4 regions of the Leptolyngbya sp. FACHB-671 genome follow, and region 1 is predicted to be linked to each of the others. Evidence: predicted binding sites of a transcription regulator. Region 1 holds the regulator's gene; each other region holds the start of a gene.
What was found. Region 1 encodes NtcA, which controls nitrogen genes in cyanobacteria. Its sites were predicted from a motif close to TTTGTANNNNNNNNTACAAA; they were not measured.
Positions count from the first base shown of each region.

Region 2: the regulator NtcA is predicted to act here: its motif matches at 1,682-1,701, upstream of H6F93_RS15305 (DUF3155 domain-containing protein).
Region 3: the regulator NtcA is predicted to act here: its motif matches at 2,404-2,423, upstream of H6F93_RS04595 (MSMEG_0572/Sll0783 family nitrogen starvation response protein).
Region 4: the regulator NtcA is predicted to act here: its motif matches at 2,216-2,235, upstream of H6F93_RS05930 (acetamidase/formamidase family protein).

Region 1 covers NZ_JACJOV010000056.1:83,479-86,811, reverse strand. Annotated here, with positions in the region: gene H6F93_RS05675 (DUF3084 family protein) at 1-911, opposite strand, end outside; gene ntcA (global nitrogen regulator NtcA) at 981-1,655, opposite strand; gene fabI (enoyl-ACP reductase FabI) at 2,035-2,811, shown strand; gene H6F93_RS33860 (PspA/IM30 family protein) at 2,988-3,333, shown strand, end outside.
Region 2 covers NZ_JACJOV010000113.1:40,530-43,862, reverse strand. Annotated here, with positions in the region: gene H6F93_RS15315 (TetR/AcrR family transcriptional regulator) at 1-141, opposite strand, end outside; gene H6F93_RS15310 (Hsp20/alpha crystallin family protein) at 515-955, shown strand; gene H6F93_RS15305 (DUF3155 domain-containing protein) at 1,334-1,654, opposite strand; gene H6F93_RS15300 (GAF domain-containing sensor histidine kinase) at 2,057-3,333, shown strand, end outside.
Region 3 covers NZ_JACJOV010000051.1:86,821-90,153, reverse strand. Annotated here, with positions in the region: gene H6F93_RS04605 (MSMEG_0568 family radical SAM protein) at 1-592, opposite strand, end outside; gene H6F93_RS04600 (Nit6803 family nitrilase) at 537-1,580, opposite strand; gene H6F93_RS04595 (MSMEG_0572/Sll0783 family nitrogen starvation response protein) at 1,749-2,231, opposite strand; gene H6F93_RS04590 (serine/threonine-protein kinase) at 2,561-3,333, opposite strand, start outside.
Region 4 covers NZ_JACJOV010000058.1:3,971-7,303, forward strand. Annotated here, with positions in the region: gene H6F93_RS05925 (bifunctional heptose 7-phosphate kinase/heptose 1-phosphate adenyltransferase) at 1-632, opposite strand, end outside; gene H6F93_RS05930 (acetamidase/formamidase family protein) at 792-2,012, opposite strand; gene H6F93_RS05935 (response regulator transcription factor) at 2,388-3,062, shown strand; gene recD2 (SF1B family DNA helicase RecD2) at 3,076-3,333, opposite strand, start outside.

The DNA of each region.
Region 1 (3,333 bases):
TCAACCTCAGCATTTGTAATATCGATGACTTGCTGATCTAAGTTATCTGCATCAGGTAAGATTTCTTGGACTGCGACTCGATTAGCCTCTAGCAATAGTTGATAAATTACCTGAGGCGCGACAGCCGGATCAACAATGCGAAAGGCACGAGATACAAGAGCTTGATTCCGCAGGAGAGCAACGTTGCCCTGGCGTAAGCCTTGAAACTCTCGCTCAAGAGATTGCACCTCTCGAACGAGGAATGTTCTTTGGGCTTCGAGTTGACGCAGCAGTTCTTCCCGTTCGGCAATCGCCTGATCCCGCAGCGCTAATTCTTCTTCTCGCTGTCGAATTAACTGCTGCCGCCCAACCTGAAGCTCCCGAATTTCTGACCGGAGGCTATTTGCCTGCTGTGTGACCCGACCCAGTTGAACACGGGCCTGCTCAAAACTAGAACGGATCTGACCCAGTTGGCGCTGAGTTTGGTTAAGTTGGTTTTGAGCCTGGTTAAGTTGAGCAGCGGTTCCGGCTTGACGAGCGACCGCCGCTTCCAAATCCCGATTAATCTGTCGCAGTCGCCTCCGGGCAGCCATTTGTTGCTCAATTGCCTGATCTCGTTGAGTCTCAATTTGCTGCTTTTCCTCGCTCACCTCTTCCAGGTCTTGGCGGGCAGTAGTTAAGTTCTCTTGAATTTCTTCATAGTCGAAAATACCGCGACGAAGCTGCTCACTCAAGGCAAACAGGAGCGCAAAAGTAGAAGCAGAAATAACGCTACCTGTGAGAACGGTAACAATCGTTGCAGTCTGTCGGGGGCGCAGGTTAAACAGGGTCAGCCGAGCTTTACCCACCCGCATCCCAAGGCGATCGCCCACCGTGGCGATCACCCCCCCCAGTACTAAAATTGCTGCAATCAGGACTAACTGAGCGGTCATCGCTGGTTAGAAACAGTCCAGATACAGCCTACTGCATTCTGAACGAGGTGAACGAGTCGATGCGTTGACTTAAGTAAATTGCTGGCTAAGGGCAACAGGATTATGAACGGTAATTTTCTTTTTGTGGATAGATATCATCTTATCTTGCCGCAGGTCACCTAGCAGACGAGTTACTGTCACGCGGGTAGAACCAATTGCCTCGGCGATCGCCTGATGCGACAACTTCAGGTCAATCGTGATCCCATCCGGGCTGGGCATGCCAAAGTCGCGGCAAAGAATCAGCAGGAAACTCACCAGCCGAGAACCCATATCTCGGTGTGCCAGCGTTTCGATCATCATCTCGGTTTGCAGAATCCGAGATGAAAGTCCCTGGAGCATCAGCATCGACAGCTCAGGGTTATCTTTCAGCGCCTTCTCAACCTGCTCAATTGGAACCGAAAGCAAATCAACAGGTGTAAAAGCAACGGCGTGGTAAAACCGATCAGAGCGATGTCCCGTGATTAGAGACAATACGCCAAACACGCTGTTTTCTCGCAGCAGAGCAACCGTAATTTCCTCTCCAGCCTCGTAGACTCTGGACAGCTTCACGGCTCCTTTGAGCAAAAAATAGACGCGCTCAGCGGGATCACCCGGAAAGAAAATAGTCTTACTTCGATCAAACGACTCCACCACAGGCGGAAAAGCCCCGCCACTCAGCTGCCGAAATACATTCGCTAGCGGTGGTCTATCTTGCGTCACTACCATACCCTCGCCCTACCCACTGTCGTATAGACTGAATCAGGTCATGCATAGATCCCCTGCTTCCTGTGAGAGATCTCTGACTTTAGAACACTAAAACTTAACTGCGAGACTGTTTTTTGTACACGACGATACAAAATCTGCCAACCTGTATCGAAAGTCCCTCAGTAAATCCACATAACTTTGCGTCGGTAGCGCTGAACTTGTTCAAAATTAAGCCAGGTTTGAGCTTTGATGAAGGGACTCGAAAGGCTTGTGTTATCTGCGATACAAGGCGATCGCCCTAAAGTGAAACGACCACACCAAAACGAATCCTCTATCCTTAGATCCTAGTTTTCCAGTATTCTCCTAGTTGCGCCTAAATAAAGATTTTTCACAGATTCTCATGCTGAACTTGACTGGCAAAAACGCTCTCGTCACAGGCATCGCCAACAACCGCTCGATCGCCTGGGGAATCGCCCAACAGCTTCATCAAGCTGGAGCCAACCTGGGCGTGACCTTTCTGCCCGACGAAAAGGGACGGTATGAAAAGAAAGTGGCAGAACTGGTAGAGCCGCTCCAACCCAGCTTGTTCTTGCCTTGCGACGTGCAGAACGATGAGCAGATCGAGTCGACCTTTAAAACCGTTGGGGAGAAATGGGGCAAGCTCGACATTTTGATTCACTGCCTCGCCTTTGCCAACAAAGATGACCTGACCGGCGGCTTCAGCAAAACTAGCCGCGATGGATTCAACCTGGCGATGGACGTTAGCGCCTACTCACTGGTGCAGCTTAGCCGCGCCGCTAGCCCCCTTATGACCGAAGGCGGCAGCATCATCACGTTGACCTATCTGGGCGGTGTTCGCGTCATTCCCAACTACAACGTTATGGGAATCGCCAAAGCAGCTCTGGAAATGAATGTCCGCTATCTCGCCGCAGAACTCGGACCCCAAAACATTCGCGTAAATGCCATCTCTGCTGGCCCAATCCGCACCCTGGCTTCTTCAGCCGTTGGTGGAATTCTAGACATGATTCACCACGTTGAAGAAATTGCCCCCCTACGCCGCACCGTCACCCAAACCGAAGTCGGCAATACGGCTGCTTTCCTCGCAAGCGACCTCTCCAGCGGCATTACGGGTCAGGTTCTCTACGTTGATTCTGGCTACGCCATCATGGGAATGTAGGCTAACAAAGTTTGTTAGACCTTGAATTTCTTGTATTGGGTGGAGCTTCAGACTGAAAAGAATCTGAAGATTAAAAGAACTTGCGTAATCTCCACTAAACGTTCAAAGTTAGTTGCGCTTAGTCTTGGAGTGTTGTTGGCAGGTGCCAGCAAAAACACGATGAGGCATAGAGCATTATGGGGCAGTTATTCGATCGTGTTAGCCGAGTAGTTCGAGCTAATCGGAACTCCAATGAAGGGGATTGCAAGAAAATTTACCTGAACGAGGGAACTACCCTAACTGCTGGAGGAGCAGTTACAGGTGCTTCTATTGGCAAGGTTGGAATATTAGCAGGTGGGACAGGCTACAGTCTTGGTGCCGTTCCACTTGCTGCCGTTGGTGCGTTAACGGGTGCAGCCCTTTATGAAGCATTGCGATCGCTTCTTGAAAATGATGCTTCCTCTGCCAATGCTGCGGCAATTGGAGCAGCAGCAGGTGCAGCAACATCAGCAGCGATTGGAGGCGTAGGTGTAGCCATTAGTG
Region 2 (3,333 bases), on a different contig from region 1:
CTCTGCAACTCCGGCTGCCTGTGCCAAATCGCGGGTGGTCGTGCCATCGTAGCCCCGACGGGCAAATAACCGTTGCGCTGCCTGTAGAATTCGCGTTTGCGTTTCTACCTCAGTAGTGGGGGGACGATGGAAAATTTGCATAGCCGAGCACTCAACGCCAACAAATATATGTAGGAATATTGTCTACTACTTCATTAGTTAATCCGCAAATCGTTTACACAACATTACGTTGGAAACTTACACCATTTCTATGTCAAGGAATACGGAATAAGGGGCTTAAGCCAATCAAATGATTCTGAGCACGCTCAAATCAAATAGTGTGCATTACGGTTAATAGGATTTTTTATGCGTGAGAACCGAACCAAGGCTTTTGAAGGTGTGGAAATTGCGATTTTTCTTGGGCATGGAAACCGAACTCATTCTATTGATTGCTTTAGATAAAGTAATAACAGATGAAGCCAAGAGATAAAAACTCTTGAACTTCTAAAAGAAATTGAGATTGGAGACAACAACTATGGCACTGGTTCATTGGGCACCATTCAGAGAAATTGAAGGCTTGCAGCGGGAAATGAATCACCTGTTTGACACCCTTGCTCCCGCCGCAAATGGAGAGACTGGAAGAGTTTCATTCATTCCTGCCGCAGAAATTCAGGAAACACCTGAGGCAGTTCACCTAAAAGTTGAAATTCCAGGTCTAGAAGCAAAAGATTTGGATGTTCAAGTGACTGCCGAAGCAGTTTCTATTAGCGGCGAACGCAGATCTGAAACTCGCACTGAAGAAAAAGGTGTGACTCGTTCTGAGTTCCGTTACGGCAAGTTCCGTCGCGTTGTTCCCTTGCCTGCTAGAGTGCAAAACGACAAAGTAGAAGCCGAATACAAAGACGGTATTCTCACGTTGAATTTGCCCAAAGTTGAGGCGGAAAAGAACAAAGTTGTGAAGGTGAATGTTGCTTAAGCATCTCTGAGTTGACTCTAAATTATCGAAGCTAAGAAAAAAGCGGGATCAATTGATCCCGCTTTTTTGCTTATGGCTACAGCGATATGTAGGGGAAGTGAATCTATAAAACCCGGAGAACTTGAGTGGAGACACAACTTTGCGATGCTTTCACTCAGGAAATCCGGGTTTAGTGAATTCACAATCTTGAAGAAATTAAGTCAGCCAGCATAAAGATGAGTTCTTTTGCTACGACTGTCTTTTGCTATGACTGTGCTGAAGCTTGAACACTGAACCGTTACACTTTTCGCGATCGCCCTTAGAGAATTTTGGTCAGCGTTTCACAGAAGCTTGTGTAGGGTAGACCAACCTCATCAGGAACAATTGCGCCTAAGCAAACTAGCGACTAGCAGCAGCTAACGGTAGCATTTCAGCTTCGTCATCTTCTGGCACCCTTAAGCTAGGGAACAGAAAATGATTTTCTTCAACATACTGAGCGCCAAACAGCCCTTTCTCTGCCCAAAAGTACCGATCTGTGGTGTGTTCGTTTCGCTTCACGAGCAGCAAAGCTGGGGGCAAAATGCCTTCAGCTTGAATAAACTTTCGAGCTGCCGTGACGGGTTTCTCTTCGCCGCTTTCGATACTGTACTGAGGCACCAGCTCTAGGATTCTGCGCCCCTCTTGACGACGACGACTCTTACGCTTGCGTCTCCTTGCCAACCCCCTTACCTCCTCTCTTAACTGACAGGTGTAATCGTAGTTACAAAATACGAAAACCGTCGAAAGTATATCGGCTTGAGTTTAAGATTTCAACTCCCCTTAAATTTTCGATACAAAGTCTTAAGATGTCTACAAAAGTTTCTCGCGTTATGCTTATAGCCTTGTACTGTAATGATCCCCGCTGTTGATCTGAGCTAAGATTAGCGGGATCGGGTGGGAATTGAGAAGGGGAATTTATAATTTTTGTATTGAGTGATAAGAGCGATTACCCAAGGGGGAACTGCTTCGCAGCCCTCCTGTTTCCACTGTACGCTGTCAAGGTGATGGGTTATCCGGCTGCTGCGTGGCTGTTGTGTGATTGCTCTATGATTGCCCTGTGACTACCTGTGTGACTGCATGTTGATGCCTGCCAGCTCTGAATTTGTTGCTCTGTGCCGCGCCCAGATTGCGCTGCTGACACAGGGATTAGGCGCATCATTCAGTGCAGTTTATCTGACAGAAGAGTTAACCGATGGTGATGCAAACGCTCAGCTGATTCCCATTGTGACCTACCCAGAGGCAGAAACTTGGCGAGAAGAGCAAATGCCTGCATTTTGGTCAGCCCGGATTGGAACCAGTCCAAGCCTGCGGCTGCTATTGCCCGAAGCTTCAGCTACTCTAAAGCAAATTAACTCGTCCGATACGGGCAGATTTGACCAGAGTACTCATTCTCATCGTCACACTTCTGGGGGTGGTCCATCCGAAAAACTGTCTTACCCGCAGCAGATTGTTTTGCCGCTGATCCATGAAGGGGTCGTGATGGGTTTGCTCGTGACTGCCCGACCTGAGGCAGATTGGACGGTGAGTGAGCAAGCTCAAATTGAAAAGGTCGCTCGAACTTTGGCGATCGCCTGTGTACTCGATCAGCGATCGCAGTGGCTCGACCAGGATTTGCGCCAGCAGCGCCTCTTGCAAGCCCAGCAGCATGATGTGTTTGATGATTTGCTGCACCAGTTCCGCAATCCGTTGACAGCGCTCCGAACCTTCGGCAAACTGCTGCTGCGTCGATTGGCTTCAAATGATGCAAACCGCAGTGTGGCAACTAGCATCGTGCGCGAGAGCGATCGCCTCCAGGAGTTGTTGCAGCAATTTGATGCTGCCATTGATATGGGTGAGGCAAACCTGCTGCCGCCTGTAGACTCTGCACCACCTGCAAGCTGGCAAGCTCAAATCGATGATTCTCAAGCAGCGGATGATATCGTGACTGACCCTAAGCCCGTTCCTTTGCTGCCCGGAACAAATTTCTTGACTGGAACTACGCTAACTCTAGCGCCGCATTTGCTGAGTGAGGTTTTGGAACCGCTGTTGGATGCGGCAGAGGCGATCGCCCAAGACCGCCAGCTAGAGTTACGTTCTGTCATTCCGCCCAACCTACCCCCCGTGCAAACTGACCCGAAAGCCCTGCGGGAGGTGTTGAATAACCTGATCGACAATGCGCTGAAATATACCCCTTCAGGGGGCAAGGTTTACGTTTGGGCCACCTCGCGTCAGGGCAGGCAATCTGTGATTGTTGCCGACACGGGGGGCGGCATTCCCCTCGCAGACCAGGCGCATATCTTTGAGCGACACTATCGCGGGGTGCAGGCAGAAACTGACATTCCTGGCAGTGGTTTGGGGCTGGCGATCGCCCGTGATTTAGT
Region 3 (3,333 bases), on a different contig from region 1:
TAGATTTAATCACTTTGGCGCACTCAGTTAGATAAGCAGCACCGCGATCGCTTGTATTTGGCGTTCCTGTCGTCATCACCATGTGTTTCACCCCATCCAGGCGCACAGCGGCTTCTGCCACTTCTGCCAACTGTTGAGGTGATTTACGGGCGATCGTGCGTTCTGCTGCCAAAGATTGACCAATGGCGCAAAACTGGCAGGCTGTGGCGCGATCGCCATAGCGCATACAAGTTTGCAGTACGGTGGTTGCCAGCACATTATGAGAATGGAGCAAAGCAATCTTCCAATAAGGAATGCCGTCAGCAGTAGTGAGACTGTAAAACTTTGGTTGTGTAGGAAATGAGATGGGGGCGATCGCCTCCCCGTCTAGCTTCAGCATTGGCAGCACTTGAGCATCCCCAACTTCAATCGCATAGGGCGATTCAGCCGCTCCATCGGTGAAAATGGGTACCATCACCGTCGTGTCATCAATAGTTATTGCTTTATGGTCTGAAGGCCCTGCACCACCCTTACGCCCTGATGCACCAACGGCTGGGTCAATCCATCGCAAACCGTGAGACTGTAACTCTGTAATCAAGTTTTGTTTGTTCATGCTCGTTAGCTGCTTCTCCATTCAGCAATTGTTCAGCAGGGATTGCCTGATGGTGCATCTCTGCGCTCATAAACGGTCTTGCATCGATATTGAGACGAAGCTGAAGTAAGTCAGGACGGGCATAGTGACCGACCGAATCCATCATTCGTTTACGCTTAGTGATAAGAGAGAAGTCTAGATCGGCGATCGCCATCCCCTCCCCTTCTGTCACAGGGGGGCAAAGGTGAGTTCCTTCTGGACTAATGATCGCAGTGTGGCAGCCACCTGTTAACACCCGCTGCATCTTTTCGTCTGGCGTGATTTGGGCAATCTGCTCAGGTGTGAGCCAACCTGTTGCATTCACCACAAAACAGCCCGACTCTAAAGCATGATGGCGAATGGTGACTTCCATCTGGTCAGCAAAGATTTGTCCAACCATTGAGCCAGGAAACTGAGCACAGTGAATTTGTTCATGTTGGGCCATCAAAGCATAGCGGGCAAGCGGATTGTAATGTTCCCAGCAGGCAAGAGCTCCAACCATTCCCACCGCAGTATTCACCACTTTTAGCCCCGACCCATCTCCTTGCCCCCATACCATCCGCTCATGATAAGTTGGCGTAATTTTACGCCGCTTCAACACAAGTGTTCCATCTGCATCAAAGATGAGTTGAGCGTTGTAGATGGAACCATTCTCCCGCTCATTTACCCCTAAAACTACAACGATGTTGGCGGTCCGAGCCGCCTGACTCACTGCCTCTGTCACGGCTCCCGGCACCTCTACAGCTTCCTCATAAAGCCGCATGTGTTCCTTACCCATCAACACGGGGGGTTGAATGAATGAGAAATAGGGATAGTAGGGAACAAAAGTTTCTGGAAATACAACCAGATTTGCCCCTGCTTTAGCAGCTTGGGCGATCGCCTCTAACACTTTCTCAACCGTTCCCTCACGGCTAAACAGCACCGGACTAATCTGCACCGCAGCCGCCCTAACAGTTCGTGAGTAATCCATAGATTTTCCTTAACGGGGGAGATAGTGAGTGATGTTAAGTCGGGTCATCGGTCACTTGTCATTAGTTATTTGCAAGTGTAGAAGCCAATGAAGAATGGCAAGTCACAAATGATAAACAAGCAATGACAAGTGATGAATAACTCATGACCGATGACCAAGAACTCTTCCCTACAGCGTCCAGGTGTCTAAAATAAAAGCTCCCTCCTTGCGGTGCATCAGCACCAAGTCCAACACATCCAGGGGGCTGATCGGACGAATTCCGGCGATCAGAGAGGGTTCACCATGACCATACAGCGCTTGCAGGGCAAAGCGGCACGCATAAACCTTTCCCCCTTCAGCCATAAACTTGCTGAGCTGATTGTTGAAGTTTTGGTGTCCAGGAAATGCTTCATCTCCAATTTTTGGGAAGCCTCGCTGAACGCCCAGGGTGACTCCGGGCCCATACAGCAAAATTGAAGTCTCAAACCCTTTACGCAGCAGACGCAGCGATTGCAGTAGATTGACCAGACCAATCGATCCTTCAAATGCAACAGTGTGGAATGTTACGAGAGCTTTTTCGCCCGGTTCTGCCTGCACATCGGGAAATACTTTCTCTTCGTAATCAACAAAAAAGTCACCTGCTTGATGCGCGGGAATTTCAACTGAAGGCATAGTTGTCTCCTGAAAAGTGGGTCAAGTCCAACAGTCTCTTAACTAACCTGAGTTAAGAGTCCAAATATCTGCTGAGATTGAGACAAATGCTTGATCCGAGATCCATTTCGTTGCGCTTGTCTGCAATCTAATTCGGCTGTTGATTGCAGGTTAAGAGCTTGACTCACTTATTCTTGTATAGTTAGTAACGAAAAGCAGAGTTCTGTTGGTAAGTACAGGCAATATTGAAGGGGTGTCGGAGTGGATTAAGAGCGATCGCCTCCAACAACCTGCCTAAAAAGACAGGTAACTACTTTCTACTAATTACTACTACTAATTACTAACGGCTATTAATAACCCAATCGTTCTCGTGCTTGCTGACGTAAAGGGCCAGCTTGTGGATGATCGGGCTGAATTTGTAAAGCTTTATCGAGAGATGCGATCGCCTGGTCAAAGCGACCCAAGTTCCACAGCGCTTCCCCTCTAGTAGCCCAAGCTTCTACAGAATTGCGGTCAACGGCGATCGCTCGGTCTAGCGCCGAAATTGCCTCCACCGATCGTCCAAAGCTTTGTAACGTGATGCCCATATCAACCCACGCCCCAACTAGGTCTGGCTTTAGTTGGGTTGCCCGTTCAAATAGCCTGAGCGACTGGAGCGATCGTCCCTGCTCTCGGTAAGCTCGTCCTTTACTCCAGTACGCTTCAGCATAATTGGGGTTGATCGCCAAGGCATCGTCACAGGCGACAGCAGCTTCGGCAGGTTGCTGCAAATAGGTAAGGCTGTGACAACGTCCCCAGTACGCCTTAGCATTCGCTGGCTCAAGGGCAAGTAGTCCGTTGTATGCCTCTAGCGCTTGTTGAAACTGCCCACTCTGTAGCAAGCGATCGGCACGGCTTTGCATTTTTGCTGCCCATTCTTCTGGTGCAGGCAGGTTTGGAGCCGCAAGTGAGCGAATCATCGGCATAGCGGGAGCGCCCGCATGAGAACCAACCGTTTCAATCGGAGGGCTAACAGGCTGCAAAAAAGCATCCGTCTGCATCGCGACAAACGTTGTACCTGCGGTGGCGAGCCCAGCCAGTCCTAACCCAAAGCCAAGCTTTGCCAATCGCCGCTTATAGCCGA
Region 4 (3,333 bases), on a different contig from region 1:
AAGGCTCCAGCGTAGCGATGCAACTCAGTTTGGGCATCTACCACAGTTTGAGTATGGGACAGAGCTGCCTCAATTACAGGTTGAGTTAGTCCGCCATCTCCATAATCGGAACAGACTACCGCCTGAGCATCCTTTGCCTGCTGTTGAATGTATTCTGCTAGCTGAAGTTGCAGGCTGAGATCGGGCAAGCTATCTGATTTGCGATCGATTCGCACGATCTGCTGGGTTACGGATTGGCGAGCATGACCAGAGATGCGAGTTTTGGTCACGGTGGGTCGATCCCGATCGACCAAAATTCCTTGCGTATCAATTCCTGCTGCTTCAAAAATTTGCCTTAGCGCATTTCCCTGGTCATCCTTCCCGACCAGCCCAACAGCCTTGACTTGCGCTCCTAGCTTCGCCAAATTGTAAACTGCGTTGGCTCCCCCACCCGGCACCTGCCGCGTCGTCTCATGCCGCAGGATCAGCACGGGAGCTTCCCGCGAAACTCGCTCAACTTGTCCTGTTAGAAACTCATCCAGGGTGAGATCGCCGACTACCAGGACTTGCGATCGCCCAAAATTCTCTAAAAGTTGCCAAAGCCGATCAGCCGCAGATCGGAGTTGAACAGTAAAGTCAGCTTCTAGGGTCATAGGCGGTTGTTAGAAATTGAGGGTTGGAGATTGGGGGTTAGCCTTCTTGGAGAAACGAGATAAATCGCGTCTTGTGGACTGATAGCGATCGTTCCATAATCTACAGGCGAATTAGGGGCGACGCATCCCCCCTAATTCCTAACCCCCAACCCCTAATCCCTAATTTCCTTGGGTTAGTGGTGCAAATAGCTCCTTAGGAATCACTCCGTGAATTCCTTTGACGATATCGACAACCTGAGAAACCTCAAAGTCGATTGCTGCACTGCCAAAGAGAAGCGCGTCTGGCTTAGTCAAGCCATATTCCTCATTGGTGATTCGTAGATACTCACGCACCGACTTTTTCATTGCCTCATCCAAGTCTTGGTCAAGACCAACTGCAATCCAGGCATCTTCGGTTTCACCGACTGGCGCTTCTAGCGTCATACCTTTATGAACAATGAGCTCAAAGGTAGGCGTGAGAGAGCATTCGATCGCTGTCAGCGCAACCTCTCCATTACCCTGAGCACAATGAGGATCGCCAGAATAAAATAGCGCTCCGGGCACTTGAACGGGTAAATAAAGGCTGCTGCCTACTCCTAAAAGCTTAATATCTACGTTGCCGCCGTATAAACCAGGCGGAACTGAATTGACTGCATCTTCAGGATCAGCCGGAACAACGCCCATCAGTCCCATGAATGGCTTCAGCGGAATGTTTAAGTTAGGCAGTCCATTCGTTGGCTTAAAGATGCCGATGTCATTCTCGCGGTCAATGGGAATGACTTTGGTGTAGATCGGTTCACCATTCTCAGGATATTCCCCTGGGAGAGAACCTCTGCCATGACGGTTAGAAATCACACCGTAGGGTACGCGGTAATCAATGTTGAGGGTCTTGATTTCCAGTACGTCTCCCGGTTCTGCCCCTTCTACATAGATGGGACCAGTGATCACGTGTGGGCCAGGGCCAGTTTTCTCGACCTCTGCCTTGATCTGCAACTGGTCAGGCAAAATATCTGATTCAGCAATACCACTACCTGTGAGAAATTCGATGGTGTCTCCCTGGTCAGCCAAAATGCCTTCGTGAGAAACAGTTTGCATAACCAAGCGATCGCCCGACTGCACTCGCAAAATCGGCTCACTGTCTGGCTTAAACAGTTCTCCCCAAATCACGTTTTCAGGAGTAGACAAGACCTCATAGGTCTGACCAGTTGCCGTTGCTGGAGAAGGAAACACGCCCCCTACAATTGCCCACAGAGAGAGAGCGATCGCCGCAGTCACACCTGCGGTCAATCTCAACCTGCGAAACCGGCGACTGCGTCCTCTAATTGTTTCAGTGACCAAGCTGATGCCTGAACGAATCTGATCTACAGGTCGCTCTAGCCGAAAACCTTGCTTTTTTCTCACCTTTATCTCCTAGTTCGCTCCTACACCCGTGCTTAAGGAGTTTCCTCAGGGCTAGAACCTACGTGATCAAGACGCAAAACCGGACAAAGGGAACAGTAGATGCTTTAGATTTCTTAGTTTTACGTATGAATACGCAAGGCCGAGCTTGGAAGCTCCTTAAATTCCGGTAGATGGCATTAGTGAACAGGTTTTCAGGAATGAATTTTGTAGCATATGCTACAAAATTCATTCCTGGTTATGCCAAAAGTAGTACTCTAATTCTGACTCTCACTCTAAAATGTATCCTTTAACACAACGCCTACCTACGACACAAGGGAGTCTAAATTTTACGAGATCCAAGAACTGCTTACTGATAGCGCTGGGTCGGTTGTGCGTATGCGAATTTTGCTTGTTGAAGATGATGCCAGGTTAGGCGAAGCGCTCTCCGAGGCGCTGACTGACCAACGCTATGTTGTAGATGTTGCTAAGGATGGGGAAAAAGGTTGGCAGCAGGTGACAACCTTGCCCTATGACCTGATTTTGCTGGACGTAACGTTGCCCAAGCTGGATGGCATGAGCCTCTGCCAACGTCTGCGAACTCAAGGCTATCACCAACCGCTGATGATGATCACCGCCCGTGACACTAGCGCTGACAAAATTGCTGGACTGGATGCGGGAGCCGACGACTATGTGGTAAAACCGTTTGACCTGCCAGAACTGTTGGCTCGAATTCGTGCCCTCCTGCGTCGCGGCAGTTCTGGTTCCTCTCCAGGAATGCAGTGGGGCAGTTTGCAGCTAAACCCCAGTACCTATGAGGTGCAGTATGGCGATCGCCCCCTCCGGCTCACCCCCAAAGAGTTCTCCATTTTAGAATTGCTCATCCGCAACGGTCGCCGCGTTCTCAGTCGGGCCGCGGTGATTGAGCACATCTGGTCTTTGCAGGAGCCACCCGAAGAAGACACGGTCAAGGCACATATCAAAAGTTTGCGCCAAAAGCTAAGAGTCTCTGGCGCGCCTGAAGACCTGATTGAGACGGTGCATGGCTTGGGATATCGGCTAAAGCAGATTTAGTCGATATCTATTCCTAAAAGTCCAGATGTCCGCTCAGGCGTTTCTCTAAAAGCGTGTATCGCTGCTGGTCTTTGACCTGCCGGACGGCAAGGGCGATCGCCTTTTGTGGTCCCACCAGAATTGCCAGTTTTTTAGCACGAGTCAGTCCGGTGTAAATCAGGTTGCGGCTCAGCATCAAGTAGTGCTGCATATAGAGCGGCAGAATCACCACCGGATACTCACTTCCCTGGCTTTTGTGAATGGTGACTGACCAGGCTAAAGTAATTTCGTT